3 regions of the Serratia sp. TSA_198.1 genome follow, and region 3 is predicted to be linked to each of the others. Evidence: predicted binding sites of a transcription regulator. Region 3 holds the regulator's gene; each other region holds the start of a gene.
What was found. Region 3 encodes sigma-54, which starts transcription at its own class of promoters, with help from an activator protein. Its sites were predicted from a motif close to GTTGGCACANNTTTCGCTNT; they were not measured.
Positions count from the first base shown of each region.

Region 1: ACUTSW_RS16385 (circularly permuted type 2 ATP-grasp protein) is a predicted target of sigma-54. The motif match lies at 2,517-2,536, and genes of this name have one in related genera.
Region 2: glnK (P-II family nitrogen regulator) is a predicted target of sigma-54. The motif match lies at 2,515-2,534, and genes of this name have one in related genera.

Region 1 covers NZ_JBQZFP010000003.1:380,597-386,308, forward strand. The annotation lists gene pyrB (aspartate carbamoyltransferase) at 275-1,210, shown strand; gene pyrI (aspartate carbamoyltransferase regulatory subunit) at 1,223-1,687, shown strand; gene ridA (2-iminobutanoate/2-iminopropanoate deaminase) at 1,910-2,296, shown strand; gene ACUTSW_RS16385 (circularly permuted type 2 ATP-grasp protein) at 2,572-4,008, shown strand; gene ACUTSW_RS16390 (alpha-E domain-containing protein) at 4,002-4,931, shown strand; gene ACUTSW_RS16395 (transglutaminase family protein) at 4,928-5,712, shown strand, end outside.
Region 2 covers NZ_JBQZFP010000001.1:2,220,508-2,226,219, forward strand. The annotation lists gene tesB (acyl-CoA thioesterase II) at 1-715, shown strand, start outside; gene amtB (ammonium transporter AmtB) at 803-2,089, opposite strand; gene glnK (P-II family nitrogen regulator) at 2,126-2,464, opposite strand; gene ACUTSW_RS10705 (SmdB family multidrug efflux ABC transporter permease/ATP-binding protein) at 2,763-4,541, opposite strand; gene ACUTSW_RS10710 (SmdA family multidrug ABC transporter permease/ATP-binding protein) at 4,534-5,712, opposite strand, start outside.
Region 3 covers NZ_JBQZFP010000004.1:26,300-32,011, reverse strand. The annotation lists gene kdsC (3-deoxy-manno-octulosonate-8-phosphatase KdsC) at 1-241, shown strand, start outside; gene lptC (LPS export ABC transporter periplasmic protein LptC) at 238-816, shown strand; gene lptA (lipopolysaccharide ABC transporter substrate-binding protein LptA) at 785-1,324, shown strand; gene lptB (LPS export ABC transporter ATP-binding protein) at 1,331-2,056, shown strand; gene rpoN (RNA polymerase factor sigma-54) at 2,107-3,540, shown strand; gene hpf (ribosome hibernation promoting factor) at 3,564-3,851, shown strand; gene ptsN (PTS IIA-like nitrogen regulatory protein PtsN) at 4,134-4,595, shown strand; gene rapZ (RNase adapter RapZ) at 4,727-5,581, shown strand; gene npr (PTS phosphocarrier protein NPr) at 5,578-5,712, shown strand, end outside.

The DNA.
Region 1 (5,712 bases), on a different contig from region 3:
TCGCCGGCCAATCGATTGCGAAGCGGCAAAAATCGGCGTTTTAGCGCTTGCAGTGGCGAAAAGCGCGAGTATAATGCGCGACAATTTGCCAGGAGAAAGCATGAAAAACGCCATGTGTTTTGTTAGCCGCAACCGACAAAACCGACCGCCAATCGGCGGCCAACTGCCGTTGTTTCTCCTGTTGCTAAACCGATCGTTTCAAGCCCCTCGTTGAGGGGCTTTTTTTTGCCTTAAAAAGCCCCGCGCCACGGGCACGAGTCGAGGAGAGTGAAAAATGGCCAACCCGCTGTATCACAAACATATCATCTCTATTAACGATCTCAGCCGCGAGGATCTGGAGCTGGTGCTGCGCACCGCCGCCAGCCTGAAAGCCACCCCGCAGCCCGAGTTGCTCAAGCACAAGGTGATCGCCAGCTGCTTCTTCGAAGCCTCGACCCGCACCCGCCTGTCGTTCGAAACCTCTATGCATCGCCTCGGTGCCTCGGTGGTCGGTTTTGCCGACGGCAGCAATACGTCGCTGGGCAAGAAAGGCGAAACGTTGGCCGACACCATCTCGGTCATCGGCACCTACGTAGACGCCATCGTGATGCGTCACCCGCAGGAAGGCGCCGCGCGGCTGGCGACGGAATTTTCCGGCGGTGTCCCGGTGCTCAACGCCGGCGACGGCGCCAACCAGCACCCGACCCAAACGCTGCTCGACCTGTTCACCATCCAGGAAACCCAGGGCCGCCTGAACAACATCAATATCGCCATGGTCGGCGACCTGAAATACGGCCGCACCGTACACTCGCTGGCGCAGGCGCTGGCCAAGTTCGAAGGCAACCGCTTCTACTTTATCGCCCCGGATGCGCTGGCAATGCCGGCTTACATCCTGAAAATGCTCGAAGAAAAAGGCATCGAATACAGCCTGCACAGCAGCATTGAAGAAGTGGTGCCGGAGCTGGATATTCTCTACATGACTCGGGTGCAGAAAGAGCGCCTGGATCCTTCGGAATACGCCAACGTGAAGGCGCAGTTCGTGCTGCGCGCGGCGGATCTGGCCGGCGCGCGCGCCAATCTCAAAGTGCTGCACCCGCTGCCGCGCATCGACGAGATCACCACCGACGTGGATACCACGCCGTACGCCTACTACTTCCAGCAGGCAGGCAACGGCATCTTCGCCCGCCAGGCGCTGCTGGCGCTGGTATTAAACGCAGATTTGGCTCTTTAAGGGGGAACCGTCATGACTCACGATAACAAACTGCAGGTTGAAGCGATCAAGTGCGGTACGGTGATTGACCATATTCCGGCGCAGGTGGGCTTTAAGCTGCTGACGCTGTTCAAATTGACCGCCACCGACCAGCGCATCACCATTGGCCTGAACCTGCCCTCCAACGAGCTGGGCCGCAAAGACCTGATTAAAATCGAGAACACCTTCCTGACCGAGCAGCAGGCCAACCAGCTGGCGATGTACGCGCCGAAAGCCACGGTGAACCGCATCGACAACTACGAAGTGGTGCGCAAGCTGACCCTCAGCCTGCCGGACCATATCGACGGCGTGCTGACCTGCCCGAACGGCAACTGCATCAGCCGCAGCGAGCCGGTAGCGTCCAGTTTCGGCGTGAAATCCCGCGACGGCGAAGTGCATCTGAAATGCCGCTACTGCGAGAAAGAGTTCGACCATCAGGTGGTGCTGCAGGCGGATTGAAATATACCCATTTGCCGGGAACGACGCTGTTAATCCGCTCGTCACTCCCTATAATGAGTCCCTGAAGATAATCTACCCACGTTGCTACCCAATGGATTTCGAGCCGCAGCTAGGCGGCAAGTGCGAGAGTCCCCAGGAGCTGACTCAAGTCAGTGACTGGGGTGAGCGCACGCAGCCAACAACGCTGCGGTTTGAAAGACGAAGGGTATATCAGGAGAAAAAATGTCACGTAACATCAGCACTGAACTCGCCCCGGCAGCCATTGGTCCTTACGTGCAGGGCGTTGATCTGGGCAGCATGATCATCACTTCCGGCCAGATCCCTGTGGATCCGAAAACCGGCGAAGTAGCCGACGACGTTTCCGCACAGGCACGCCAGTCGCTGGAAAACGTTAAAGCGATCGTTGAAGCCGCCGGCCTGAAAGTCGCCGACATCGTGAAAACCACGGTGTTCGTGAAAGATCTGAACGATTTCGCCACCGTAAACGCCGCTTACGAAAGCTTCTTCACCGAGCACAACGCGCCGTTCCCGGCCCGTTCCTGCGTCGAAGTGGCCCGTCTGCCGAAAGACGTGAAAATCGAGATCGAAGCCATCGCCGTTCGTCGTTAATTCCACGACTACCGCGCCCAACGGTCAGCCATCGGCTGGCCGTTTTTATTTGTCCCGCCTGAAGCAACGATCCGTTAGGGTGCGCTATCAGGGATCATAGTTAACCCAACGCACCACAATTTCGCCCCATTTTAAGGCAACGCCCGCCGCGCCTGCACCCAAATCGCGCTTTCCCCTGCCTTTTTCCTGCTTTTTACGCCGGTTTTCGCCTCTTTCACATTTTGGCACATTTTATGCTCGATCTTGTTACAGCCTGCAATGTCAACGAGGTGACGATGCTAAATATCGACCTGTCCGCTTCACCGTTTTTTGATGAGATGCTTCTGGCTGAGGGTAAACACCGGGGCCATTACGAAGCTTACTGGCATTGGCTGCAACAGGCCGACCAAAAGGCTATTCAGCGTAAAAGAGAAGAGGCTGCACTGCTGTTTCACCGGGTGGGCATTACCTTTAATGTTTACGGTGAGGATGACGGCGCCGAACGGCTGATCCCGTTCGACAGCGTGCCGCGCATCATCCCCGCCAGCGAATGGGCGATGCTCGATCGCGGCATTCGCCAGCGCGTACAGGCGCTCAACGCCTTTCTGCACGATATCTACCATCAACAGCATATTCTGAAAGCCGGGATTATTCCGGCCGAACAGGTGCTGGCTAACGATCAGTATCAGCCCTGCATGCAGGGGGTCGATCTGCACCGCAATATTTACGCGCACATCGTCGGCGTGGATATGGTGCGCGGCGGCGACGGCCAGTATTACGTGCTGGAGGACAATCTTCGCACCCCGTCCGGCGTGTCCTACATGCTGGAAAACCGCAAGATGATGATGCGCCTGTACCCGGAACTGTTCGCCCAGCAACGCATCGCCCCGGTAGAGCGTTACCCGTCGCACCTGCTGCAAACCCTGCGCGAAAGCTCGCCGATTAACGATCCTACCGTGGTGGTGCTGACGCCGGGCCGTTTCAACAGCGCCTATTTCGAGCACAGCTTCCTGGCTCAGCAGATGGGCGTGGAGCTGGTTGAAAGCGCCGACCTGTTCGTCAAGGACGGCGCGGTGTTTATGCGCACCACCGCCGGGCCGTGCAAGGTGGATGTGATCTACCGCCGGGTGGACGACGCCTTCCTCGATCCGCTGGCGTTCCGCCCGGACTCGATGCTCGGCGTGCCGGGGCTGCTTTCCGTCTACCGCGCCGGCAACGTGGTGCTGGCGAACGCCATCGGTACCGGCGTGGCCGACGACAAGTCGATCTACCCGTACGTGCCGGACATGGTGCGCTTCTATCTGCAGGAAGAGCCGATCCTCAACAACGTGCCCACCTGGCAGTGCCGCCACAAGAATGAGCTGTCGTACGTGCTGGCGAACCTGGAGCAGATGGTGGTGAAGGAGGTTCACGGCGCCGGCGGTTACGGCATGCTGATTGGGCCGGCGGCGACCAAAGACGAAATCGCCCACTTCCGCGCGCTGCTGCTGGCCAAACCGCATAACTACATTGCGCAGAACACGCTGGCGCTGTCGACCTGCCCGACCTTTGTCAACGATGGCCTGGCGCCGCGTCATATCGATCTGCGGCCGTTCGCCCTGAGCGGTGCGGAAATTCGCCTGGTGCCCGGCGGCCTGACGCGCGTAGCGCTGGCGCAAGGCTCACTGGTGGTCAACTCGTCACAGGGCGGGGGAACCAAGGATACCTGGGTGTTGGAGGATGACGCATGCTGAGCCGAACTGCCAGTGAACTCTATTGGATGGCCCGCTATCTGGAGCGGGCGGAAAGCATCGCCCGGGTGCTCGACGTGACCAACAAACTGTCGATGATGCCGATCCGCGACAGCGAAGATCATGATCTGCAGGTGCCGCTCAACCTGACCGGCACCGGGCAACTGTACGCCGCCGCCTATCCCGATTTGACGATGGCCAATCTGGTGAGCTTTTTTGCGCTCGACAGCCGTAACCACAGCAGCATCTACAGCTGCCTGCAAATGGGCTGGAACAACGCCCATGCGGTGCGCGGCAGCCTGTCTTCCGAGGTCTGGGAATGCATTAACGCCACCTGGATCGAAATGAAGCTGATCCGCCGCCAGGGCATAGGGTCGGTGGGCGCCGACGGCTTCTTCGACTGGGTCAAGGAGCGCTCGCACCTGTTTCGTGGCGCGATGTTCGGCACCCTGCTGCGCAGCGACGCGATGTGCTTTATCCGCCTAGGCACCCTGCTGGAGCGGGCAGACAGCACCGCACGCCTACTCGGCGTCAAAAACGAGTTGCTGGATAACGACAACGATCCGGTGCGCGAGTATTACCGTATGGACACGCTGCTGCGGGCGGTCAGCGCACGCGAAGCCTATCACAGCATCTACAAGCAGCAGCTCAGCCGGGAAACCATTGCCGAACTGATGATCCTGCGTAACGAAATCCCACGCTCCCTGCTGGCTTGCGTCGGCGATATGGTGCAACAGTTGGAGCAGATTGGCGGCAACAGTGCCAATGAACCGCGCCGGCTGGCGCACACGCTGCACGCCGAACTGCGTTTCAGCAGCATGAAGGATCTGAACAAGGTGGGGCTGAGCGACTGGCTGGGCTTATTCCTCGGGCAGATCAACGGCATCGCGGAAAGCATCCATCACACTTACCTGGAGGCGCAATGAAACTGAATATTGAGCACAATACCCATTACACCTACGCCCAGCAGGTGAAGCGCAGCACCCAGTATCTGCGTTTGACGCCGCAGGATTCGCAGCACCAGCGCATCATCTCCTGGCAGTTAACGCTGCCGGAAGATGCGGTGTGCACCACCGATGCCTTCGGCAATGTGCTGCATGTGCTGACGCTGGATCACCCGCATCAGGCGATCACCATTCAGGCTCACGGCGTGGTGGAGATTGAAGACGGTGTAGAAGACCCGACGATGGGGCATCTCTCGCCGCTGGTGTTCCTGCGCCACAGCCCGCTGACCCAACCCGACAGCGCCATCCAGGCCTTCGCGCTGCGTTATTACCAACCGGAAACGCTGCTTGCCGGGCTGGAAAAACTGATGGGCGATCTGTTGCTGAAAATGCCTTACACGCCGGGTGCCACCGAGGTGACCGACAGCGCCGCCCAGGCGTTCGCTTCCGGCAACGGCGTCTGCCAGGATCATACCCACGTCTTTCTGGCCTGCTGCCGCAGCCTGAATATTCCGGCGCGCTACGTCAGCGGCTACCTTTACAGCGAAGATTCCGCCCACGTCGCCACCCACGCCTGGGCGGAAGCCTGGGTGGACGAACGCTGGCACAGTTTCGACGTTACCAACAACACCCGCCTGCCGAATCAGCACCTTAAGCTGGCGGTGGGGATCGATTATCTGGATGCCTGCCCGGTGCGCGGTATCAGGCTCGGCGGCGGCAGCGAGGATATGCAGACCATGGCGGCAGTGCAGATGATGCCGGC
Region 2 (5,712 bases), on a different contig from region 3:
GGTACCGGCAGAACGCAGCGTGCACTCGTTCCACAGCTATTTCTTACGCCCAGGCGACAGCAGCAAGCCGATTATTTATGACGTAGAAATCCTCCGCGACGGCAATAGCTTCAGCGCCCGTCGCGTCAGCGCCATTCAGCACGGCAAACCGATCTTCTACATGACCGCCTCTTTCCAAAGCCCGGAAGCAGGGTTTGAACACCAGAACACCATGCCGGACGTGCCGCCGCCAGAAGGACTGATGTCCGAATCAGACATAGCCCAGAAGTTGGCGCATATGCTGCCGGACAAGGTTCGCGAAAAGTTTATCGGCCAAAAGCCGATTGAAATGCGCCCGGTCAAATTCCACAACCCGCTGAAAGGTACGGTGGAAGAACCGCACCGTTACGTGTGGTTCCGCGCCAACGGCACCATGCCGGACGATCAGCGTATCCACCAATATCTGCTGGGCTATGCGTCAGATTTCAACTTCCTGCCGACGGCGCTACAGCCGCACGGCGTCGGCTTCCTTGAGCCGGGCATGCAGGTGGCGACTATCGATCATTCGATGTGGTTCCACCGGCCGTTCCGCCTGGACGATTGGTTGCTGTACGTGGTGGAAAGCTCCTCCGCCTCTGGCGCACGCGGCTTTGTGCGCGGCCAGTTCTACACCCGTGAAGGCGTACTGGTCGCCACCACGGTGCAAGAAGGCGTGATTCGCCAGCGCGACGCCTAAAAAAGAAAAAAAGGGCGATGTCACCATCGCCCTTTTCGCATCATCATTATTTTTCGTGTTATTTAGCGCACTGCCCTTCTTCAAGGCTTATTGGTTATAGGCACTCTCGCCATGGCTGTTGACGTCCAGACCTTCGCGCTCCTGCTCTTCCGGTACGCGCAGACCGACGATGGCGCCCGCCACTTTAAAGGCGATGAAAGCAGCCACACCGGACCAGACCAGGGTGATTGCCACGCTCATCAGTTGGACCAGCACCTGATGGCTCATGGTAACGCCTTCTGCGTACCCGGTGCCGCCCAGTGAGGCAGAGGTGAACACGCCGGTCAACAGACAGCCGACGATGCCGCACACGCCATGCACGCCGAACACGTCACAGGTATCATCCACATTCAGCCATTTCTTCAGCGTGACCACGCCCCACAGACCGGCAACGCCGCCCACCAGGCCGATAATCAGCCCCCCGCCGATACCCACGGTACCCGCAGCCGGCGTGATAGCGACCAGCCCGGCGATACAACCGGAGCATGCGCCCAGCAGTGAAGGTTTGCCGCGCACAATCCACTCGGCAAAGGTCCAGGAGAGGATCGCGCCGGCGGTAGCAACCACGGTGTTCAGGAACGCCAGTGCCGCAATGCCGTTAGCCGCGCTGGCAGAACCGGCGTTGAAGCCAAACCAGCCGACATACAGGATTGAAGCGCCGGTAAACACCATCGGCAGGTTGTGCGGCTTGAAGGCTTCTTTGCCGAAACCGGCACGTTTACCCAACAGGTAGGCGCCAATCAGCCCGGCGCTTGCCGCGTTGATGTGCACTACGGTGCCGCCGGCAAAGTCCAGCGCGCCGTCAGCGGCCAGGAAACCGCCGCCCCATACCATGTGCGCAATCGGCAGGTAAGAAATGGTGAACCAGATGGCCGCAAAAATCACTACCGCAGAGAAGCGGATACGCTCGGCAAAGCCGCCCACCACCAGCGCAACGGTAATACAGGCAAAGGAAGCCTGGAATGCCACGTGGATCATCTGGCTAAAGGTGCCGGTGACGCTATCGATGCCAATGCCTTTCAGCATCGCCGTCTGGAATCCGCCGAAGAACGCATTGCCCTCGCTGAAAGCCAGGCTGTAGCCATAAAGCACCCACAGCACGCACACCATTGCGAAGGTAACGGTGACCTGAGTCAACATGGAGAGCACGTTTTTGGAACGCAGCAAACCACCGTAAAACAGAGCTACGCCCGGCAAGGTCATGAACAGCACCAAAGCGGTGCAAATCATCATGAACGCGTTGTCAGCCTTGTCTGCGACCGCCGGAGCGGCCAGGGCCAAAGAAGGAACCATGGTTACCGTACTCAGGCCCAACATGGATAAAAGTTTTTTCATTATCAATCCATCCCCATTACTTTACTGAGCCTGTGATTACAGTGCTGCTTCGTCTGTTTCGCCGGTGCGAATGCGAATGACACGTTGCAATTCGGCAACGAAAATTTTGCCGTCACCGATTTTACCGGTGTAGGCCGCTTTACTAATGACATCAACCACTTCGTCCAACTGATCGTCGGCGATAGCAATGTCGATTTTGACTTTAGGTAAGAAGTTGACGCTGTATTCCGCTCCGCGATAGAGCTCAGCATGACCCTTCTGGCGACCAAACCCTTTCACTTCGGTTACGGTCAGCCCCTGAATACCTACAGAGGATAGGGCTTCACGCACGTCCTCCAGCTTGAATGGTTTAATCACCACGGTAACCAGCTTCATATTGCCCCTCCACGAATTAAGCCCAAACTCCCCCTTGGTACGAGTCTTATAAAGCAAAGGCTATGCCACAAATGGTTTTGTGCGCGAATTCAGCAAATTAACCGACGGGCTGGCGATGCGACGTACCGAGGCCACCCGGCAACCGGTTCCTGCGAGGGTGATTGATTAAATATCGCGCACTAATTTGGTGCGTGACGCGTCGAAAAAGTGCAGAGCAAGGGATTTGAAAAGGATGGATGCCTGTTTGTGGTGCGTGGCGGGAAAAGAAAGGGCCGGTTTTGATAACCGGCCCCTGGGATCATGCGGTTTGCGTTTCTTCGCGGCTGGCAGCGGCCAGCTCCTCGCCCACCAGTTGCAGTTGATACATCTGGTAGTAACGCCCCTGTTGCGCCAGCAGTTGCTGATGATTGCCCTGCTCGACTGCCTGACCGCGGTGCAACACCAAAATCGAGTCGGCATCGACAATGGTCGACAGACGGTGAGCGATCACCACCAACGTGGTGTGTTCACGGATCAAACGCAGCGCGCGCTGGATCGCCTGCTCGGTTCCGGAGTCAATGTTGGCGGTCGCCTCGTCCAGGATCAGGATCTGCGGCGCCTGCACCAACACTCTGGCCATTGCCAACAGCTGTTTCTGGCCCACCGACAGATTGTTGCCCTGCTCGCCCAGACGGGTATGGATGCCCTGCGGGAAGGTCCGTACCAGCTCAGCCAACTGCACCGTTTCCAGCGCCTGCCAGACCGTCTCTTCGCTGATGTTGCGCCCCAGAGTCACGTTGGCCAGCACCGATTCGGCGATCACCACCGGATCTTGCTGCACCATTGCCACGCCCTGGCGCAGCGTGCGGTGCGACAAATTGGAGAGCGGACGGCCGTCAAGGCGCACTTCGCCTTCGTTGATCGGGTAATAACCCATCAGTAAATTAGCCAAGGTGCTCTTGCCGCTGCCGGTATGGCCGACCAGCGCCACAAAACCCCGCGAAGGCACCGACAGCGAAATATGTTGCAGCACCTTTTTATCTTCACGGTAAGCAAAGCTCAGGTTGTCGATGTCGATACGGCCGCTTTCCAGCGGGCGATCGTCCGTCCCGTAACTTTGCTGACTGCGGTCCATCAACTCGAAAATGCGCTCGCCGGCCACCACCGCCTGTTGCAGGATCGACTGTTGCGACGTCAGTTCGATTAGTGGCTCATTCAGGCGCCCCAGGTAGTTGATAAAGGCATACAGCACGCCGACGCCTATCGACCCTTCGCCGCTGAAACCGAACAGCATCAGCAGGCCGCACAGCACCAGCGCCGAAAACAGGCTGAGCAGCGGCCGCAGCAGAAAACCGTCCAGGCGCAGCGTCTGCATACGCGCGGAATAGTGTGACCGACTGGCTGCGTTCATGCGTTCGCCAAAGCGGATCTGCTGACGGAACTGCTGGATCACGCCCATGCCGTTGATCACTTCATTAAAACCGTCGTTGATGTCCGCCAGATAGCCGCGCATCCGGCGTACGACCGGCGTGCTGTAGTACTGATAAATACCCATCACCACAAATACCGCCGGGAAGATACAAATCGCCACCAGCGCCATGCGCCAGTCGAGGCTAAACATCGCCACCAGCATGGCACCAATCAACGCGGCGCTTTTCAGCACGGTGGAAACCACCATTACGTACAGATCTTTAATCACTTCGGTGTCATTGGTCACCCGGGAGATTAACTGCCCGACCGGTTGCGTATCGAAAGCGCTGAGCGGCTGACGCAGTGCAGCGTCCATCACATCGGTGCGCAGACGTTGAACCACCCCCACCGCGGCCTGATTGAACAGCAGCGCCTGAAAATAGTGCAGCGCCGCCGCCAACAGCTCCAGCAGAATGTAGGCCGCCGCCAGCCCGCAGACGATCATCAACGGCAATTGCCCTTTGGCGACGTAATTATCGATAAAGTAACTGACCAGAATCGGCCCGGCGACTTCCGCCGCGGCCGCTACCCACAGCATCAACACCGCCAGCCCCAGCGGTTTGCGGTAGGGCGAACCATAAGCCAGCAGCCGTTTCAGCGTCGGCCACAGCTTTTGCATTTTATTCATTGGTTAACATCTCCTCGCCGGCTTGCGGAGCTTCATCCAGCGCCGCCTCCAGTTGCTGATAGCGATACATATCGCGATACCAGCCTGGCTGAGTTGCCAGCGACGCATGCTGGCCGCGCTGCGCCACGCCGCCGTGCTGTATCACCAGGATCTCGCTGGCTTCGGTCAACGCCGAAAGCCGGTGCGCGCTGATAATCACCGTACGGTTCTGCCCCCAGCTGCGTAAATTGTGCAGGATCTGATGTTCAGTACGGCCATCCACCGCCGAGAGCGCGTCGTCGAGGATCAGGATCTCCGCATCCAGCAACAAGGCACGTGCAATGGAAATACGCTGTTTCTGCCCACCGGAGAGCATTACGCCGCGCTCGCCCACTTCGGTTTCATAGCCCTGCGGTAGCCGCAAGATATCCTCGTGCACGCTGGCCAGACGAGCTGCGCGTTCAATCTGCTCCTGCGTCGCTCCCGGCTTGCCCAGCGCAATATTGTTGGCAACGCTGTCCGAAAACAGGAATGGCGTCTGGCTGACCACGGACAACCTTGAGCGCCAATCGTCAAGCTTCACCTGGGTCAGCGGCATCCCCTGATAGCTAATCTGGCCCTCGTCAATGTCAAACTGACGCTGGATCAACGACAACAGCGTCGACTTCCCGGCACCGGTTGGCCCGCACAGGCCGAGCATCTGCCCCGGCGCCAGTTTCAGCGCCACGTTATGCAGAGCCGCGTGCGAATTTCCCGGGTAATGGAATGCCCGGATGTCGACCTCCAGGTTGCCGCGCCCGGCCGGCAACAGGCTCTCGCCGTCGGTCACCGCCGGCGCTTCCTCCAGCAGGCTGCGAATACGGCCATACGCCGCGCTGCCGCGCTCCACGATGTTGAACATCCAGGCCAGCGCCAGCATCGGCCAAATCATCAGGCCAAGGTACATCACGAAGCTGGTCAATTGGCCAAGCGTCAGCGAACCGTTGACCACCATCCAACTGCCGCCGCCGATCGCCAGCAGATTGGAAGCGCCGATGGCGATATAAATCGTCGGATCAAAACGGGCGTCTATTCGCGCCACGTGCATATTTTTGGCGCCGGTTTGCGCGGCGACTTCCGCAAACTGGTTGGACTGATGATCTTCCAGGCCGAATGCCTTGATCATACGAATGCTGGTCATGCTTTCCTGAGC
Region 3 (5,712 bases):
GTTGGATACACTGTCGTTAAACGCGGATCAGGTGGCCTATATCGGTGACGACCTGATCGACTGGCCGGTGATGGCTCAGGTTGGCCTGGCGGTCGCCGTAGCGGATGCACATCCGTTGCTGACGCCAAGAGCCCACTATGTTACCCGTATTGCCGGCGGCCGTGGCGCGGTGCGCGAACTGTGCGACATTATACTGTTGGCGCAGAATAAGCTGGAGGACGCCAAAGGGCTGTCGATATGAGCAAAACCAAACTTTGGATCACCCTCCTTTTGGCGGTGATCGCCCTGGCGTTGATTGGCTGGAACATGACTGATTTCAGTGATGATGCGGTTCCAGGCCCCGTTAATGATCAGGACCCGACTTATCAGAGCCAGCACACGGTCACCATAGTGTACAATCCGGCCGGTAAGCTGAGTTACAAGCTGGTGGCGGAAGACGTGAAGTATTATACCGCCGATGAATTAAGCTGGTTTACCCAGCCGGTGATGACGCTGTTTGATGAAAACGCGGTGGCCACCTGGTCAGTTCGCGCCGATCGCGCCAAACTGACTAAAGACAGAATGCTGTATCTTTACGGCCACGTTGAGGTGAACAGCCTGACCACCACCTCACAGCTGGAAAAAATTAAAACGGACAATGCTCAGGTGAATCTGGTGACCCAGGATGTCGCTTCGGATGATGAAGTGACCCTCTACGGGACAAACTTTACCTCGAACGGCATGAAAATGCGTGGGAACCTGCGGGCCAAAACCGCTGAGCTGATTGATAAGGTTAAGACCAACTATGAAATTCAAAACCAAAAAACAACACCGTAATCTGTTGATCGGAAGCCTCATTTTGGCCGCCAGCGCACCCGCATGGGCGCTGAAATCTGACTCCAACCAACCGGTGAGCATCGACTCGCTGAAACAGTCTCTGGATATGCAGAGCAACGTCAGCACCTTTACCGATAACGTGGTGATCAAGCAAGGCACCATCGACATCAAAGCGGATAAAGTGGTCGTTACCCGTCCAGGCGGCGATCAGAGCAAAACTTATATCGAAGCCTTTGGCAATCCGGTCACCTTCTACCAGATGCAAGACAGCGGCAAGCCGGTAAAAGGCCATGCGCAGAAGGTCCGTTACGATGTGGCTTCGCAGTTGGTGACCCTGACCGGGAACGCCTATCTGGAACAACTCGACAGCAACGTGAAGGGCGATCGCATCACCTACCTGGTGCAACAGCAGCAAATGCAGGCGTTCAGCGATAAAGGCAAACGCGTGACTACGGTTCTGGTACCGTCGCAGTTGCAAGACAAAAACGGGCAAAAGAAGAGTAACTAATCACTTATGGCTACACTCATCGCAGAAAACCTGGCGAAAGCCTACAAAGGCCGTAAAGTTGTTGAAGACGTCAGCCTGAAAGTGAAATCCGGCGAGATCGTCGGCCTGCTGGGGCCAAACGGCGCCGGCAAGACCACCACCTTCTACATGGTGGTCGGCATCGTTCAACGTGACGCCGGCCGTATCGTGATTGACGAAGAAGACATCAGCCTGCTGCCGCTGCACGCCCGTGCGCGTCGCGGCATTGGCTATTTGCCGCAGGAAGCGTCGATCTTCCGTCGCCTGAGCGTGTATGACAACCTGATGGCCGTCCTGGAGATCCGCGAGGATCTCAGCAGCGAGCAGCGTGCGGACCGCGCGGTTGAGCTGATGGAAGAGTTTCATATCTCCCATCTGCGCGATAACCTGGGCCAGGCGTTGTCCGGTGGCGAACGCCGCCGTGTGGAGATCGCCCGCGCGTTGGCGGCTAACCCGAAATTCATCCTGCTGGATGAGCCGTTCGCCGGGGTTGATCCCATTTCCGTTATCGACATTAAAAAAATTATCGAGCACTTGCGTGACAGCGGCTTGGGCGTGCTGATCACCGACCACAACGTGCGCGAAACGCTGGACGTGTGTGAACGTGCCTATATCGTCAGCCAGGGCAAACTGATTGCTCACGGCACGCCGGATGCCATTTTGGCTGACGAGCAGGTGAAACGCGTTTATCTGGGCGAAGAATTCCGCCTCTGAGTGCCGGCGCGTCCTGATGGACGACTGTTAACGGAAGTAGACTGAAGATTATGAAGCAAGGTTTGCAACTCAGGCTCAGCCAACAACTGGCCATGACCCCCCAGCTCCAGCAGGCTATCCGCCTGCTGCAGTTGTCCACGCTTGAGCTCCAGCAGGAGATACAGCTGGCGTTAGAGAGCAATCCCCTGCTTGAGCAGACCGATCTGCACGAAGAAATCGACGCCAAAGAGACTACCGAAACCGAAGGGCTGGATACCCGCGAGGCGCTGGAACAAAAGGACATGCCCGAAGAGCTGCCGCTGGACGCCACCTGGGACGAAATCTACACCGCAGGTACACCGTCCGGCACCGGCACCGATTACAGCGATGATGAGTTGCCGGTCTATCAGGGCGAAACCACCCAGACGCTGCAGGATTACCTGATGTGGCAGGTGGATCTCACGCCATTCTCTGATACCGATGTCGCCATTGCCACCTCGATAGTCGACGCCGTCGACGACACCGGCTATCTCACCGTGCCGCTGGAAGATATTCTGGAGAGCATGGGTGACGAGAGTGTGACAATGGACGAAGTCGAAGCGGTTTTGAAGCGCGTACAGCGTTTTGATCCGGTTGGCGTCGCCGCGCGCGATCTGCGCGACTGTCTGCTGATCCAGCTTTCCCAGTACGCAAAAGATACGCCCTATCTGGCTGAAGCACGCCTGATCATCAGCGAACATCTGGCTCTGTTGGCCAATCACGACTTTCGCAGCCTGATGCGAACAACCCGGCTAAAAGAAGATACACTGAAAGAAGCGATGCTGCTGATACAGTCTCTTGATCCGCGCCCGGGCCAGTCGATCAATACTGGCGAGTCGGAATACGTGATCCCGGACGTGCTGGTACGCAAAGTGCAGAACAGTTGGACGGTAGAGCTCAACGCCGACAGCATTCCGCGGCTGAAGATCAACCAGCAGTACGCCGCAATGGGCAGCAGCGCTCGTAACGACAGTGACGGCCAGTATATCCGCAGCAATCTGCAGGAAGCGAAATGGCTGATCAAGAGCCTGGAAAGCCGTAACGACACCTTGCTGAAAGTCACGCGCTGCATCGTCGAGCAGCAACAGGCATTCTTTGAACAGGGTGCTGAATTTATGAAGCCCATGGTGCTGGCGGATATCGCCCAGGCCGTGGAGATGCATGAATCGACAATCTCACGCGTCACCACGCAGAAGTTTCTGCACAGTCCGCGCGGCATTTTCGAGTTGAAATATTTCTTCTCCAGCCACGTGAATACCGACAGCGGGGGCGAAGCGTCCTCTACGGCGATCCGAGCGTTAGTGAAGAAATTGATTGCGGCGGAAAACCCCGCTAAACCGCTCAGCGACAGCAAGCTGGTCACCCTGCTCTCCGATCAGGGGATCATCGTGGCGCGGCGTACTGTCGCCAAGTACCGAGAGTCTTTGTCCATCCCGCCGTCCAACCAGCGTAAACAGTTGGTTTGACCTCAATAGAGAAGGAAGACACTATGCAGCTCAACATTACCGGACACCACATCGAAATCACCGAACCTTTACGCGAGTTCGTGAATACCAAGTTCGCCAAGCTCGAACAGTATTTTGACCGCATAAATCAGGTGTATGTCGTGCTTAGCGTGGAAAAAGTGCAGCAGATTGCGGAAGCGACGGTGCACGTGAATGGAGGCGAGTTGCACGCCACCTCGGAAGACGAGAACATGTATGCCGCAATTGACACCCTGATCGACAAACTGGCGCGTCAATTGAACAAACATAAAGACAAACTGAAACAACACTGACATTCTGGGCCGTTTCCGTCAGCGGGCACGGCTCAAACATAGCCCAGGTCGTCGGCGCGTTACCTGTATTACCCTGAATAATTGGCGTTGCATCGAGGAGGCATGAGCGCTTATCCCGCGAGCTTACACAGGTAAGTGATTCGGGTAAGTCAGCGCAGCCAACACAGAGACAGCGTCAAGTATGACGGGTATGGGTACCGCGCCGATAAGCCATCAGGGTTAAACAAGGCGAAAAATCACCTCACAAGGCAGCTTGATGGTGTGGTTTTAAGTGAAGATGAGATGAACAACGAAACAATGCAATTAAGCTCGGTGTTAAACATCGAGTGCACCAAAAGCTCGGTACACTGCACCAGCAAGAAACGGGCTTTGGAGATTATCAGCGAACTGGCTGCAAAACAGCTCAACCTGCCATCGCAGGTGGTGTTTGACGCGGTTCTCACCCGGGAGCGCATGGGCAGTACCGGTATCGGCAACGGTATCGCCATTCCCCATGGCAAACTGGAAGAGGACACACTGCGGGCCGTTGGCGTGTTTATCCGTCTCGACCAACCCATTGCCTTTGACGCCATTGATAACCAGCCGGTCGACTTGCTGTTCGCCTTGCTGGTGCCGGCCGACCAATGTAAAACCCATTTGCATACCCTGTCGCTCGTCGCCAAGCGCCTGGCCGACAAAACCGTATGCCGCCGCCTGCGCTCGGCGCAAAGCGACGAAGAGCTTTACCAGATCATTACCGAGTAACGCCCGGCTGGCGTGACTTCCAGCCAGGATAACGATACTGTTTAGCTATGATGGGTTTCGGCTCAGGCCGGAATAATAAAGTTTCTAACGGTGGCGATAAACGCCACTGAGATGCCAGGGGGAGTTGCCACATGGTGCTGATGATTGTCAGCGGCCGTTCCGGTTCAGGGAAATCCGTCGCCTTGCGGGCGCTGGAAGACATGGGTTTTTACTGCGTTGATAACCTGCCCGTGGTACTGCTGCCGCAGCTTGCCAATACGCTGGCGGAACGCAACATATCCGCAGCGGTAAGCATCGACGTGCGTAACATGCCGGAATCGCCGGAAGTGTTTGAATATGCGATGACCCAATTGCCGGACTGCTTTTCTCCGCAATTGCTGTTCCTCGACGCCGACCGTAATACCCTGATTCGCCGCTACAGTGATACCCGCCGCCTGCATCCGCTCTCCACCAAGAACCTGTCGCTGGAAAGCGCGATCGATGAAGAGAGCGACCTGCTTGAGCCGTTGCGCTCAAGGGCCGATCTGCTCATCGACACGTCGGAAATGTCGGTGCATGAGCTGGCCGAAATGCTGCGTACTCGTCTGTTGGGTAAACGCGAGCGCGAACTGACCATGGTATTCGAATCCTTCGGCTTTAAGCACGGCATCCCGATCGACGCCGATTACGTCTTCGACGTACGCTTCCTGCCGAACCCGCACTGGGATCCGAAACTGCGCCCGATGACCGGCCTGGATAAACCGGTCGCCTCGTTCCTCGATCGTCACACTGAAGTGCATAACTTTATCTACCAGACGCGAAGCTATCTGGAACAGTGGCTGCCGATGCTGGAAACCAACAACCGCAGCTACCTGACGGTGGCGATTGGCTGTACCGGCGGTAAACACCGTTCCGTCTACGTAGCCGAACAGCTGGCCGACTACTTCCGCTCACGCGGCAAGAATGTGCAATCGCGCCACCGGACGCTGGAAAAACGTAAACAATGACGGTCAAGCAAACGGTTGAAATCAAAAACAAACTCGGTATGCACGCTCGCCCGGCGATGAAGCTGTTCGAGTTGGTGCAGAGTTTTGACGCCGAAGTGATGCTGCGTAACGACAGCGGTACCGAGGCCGAA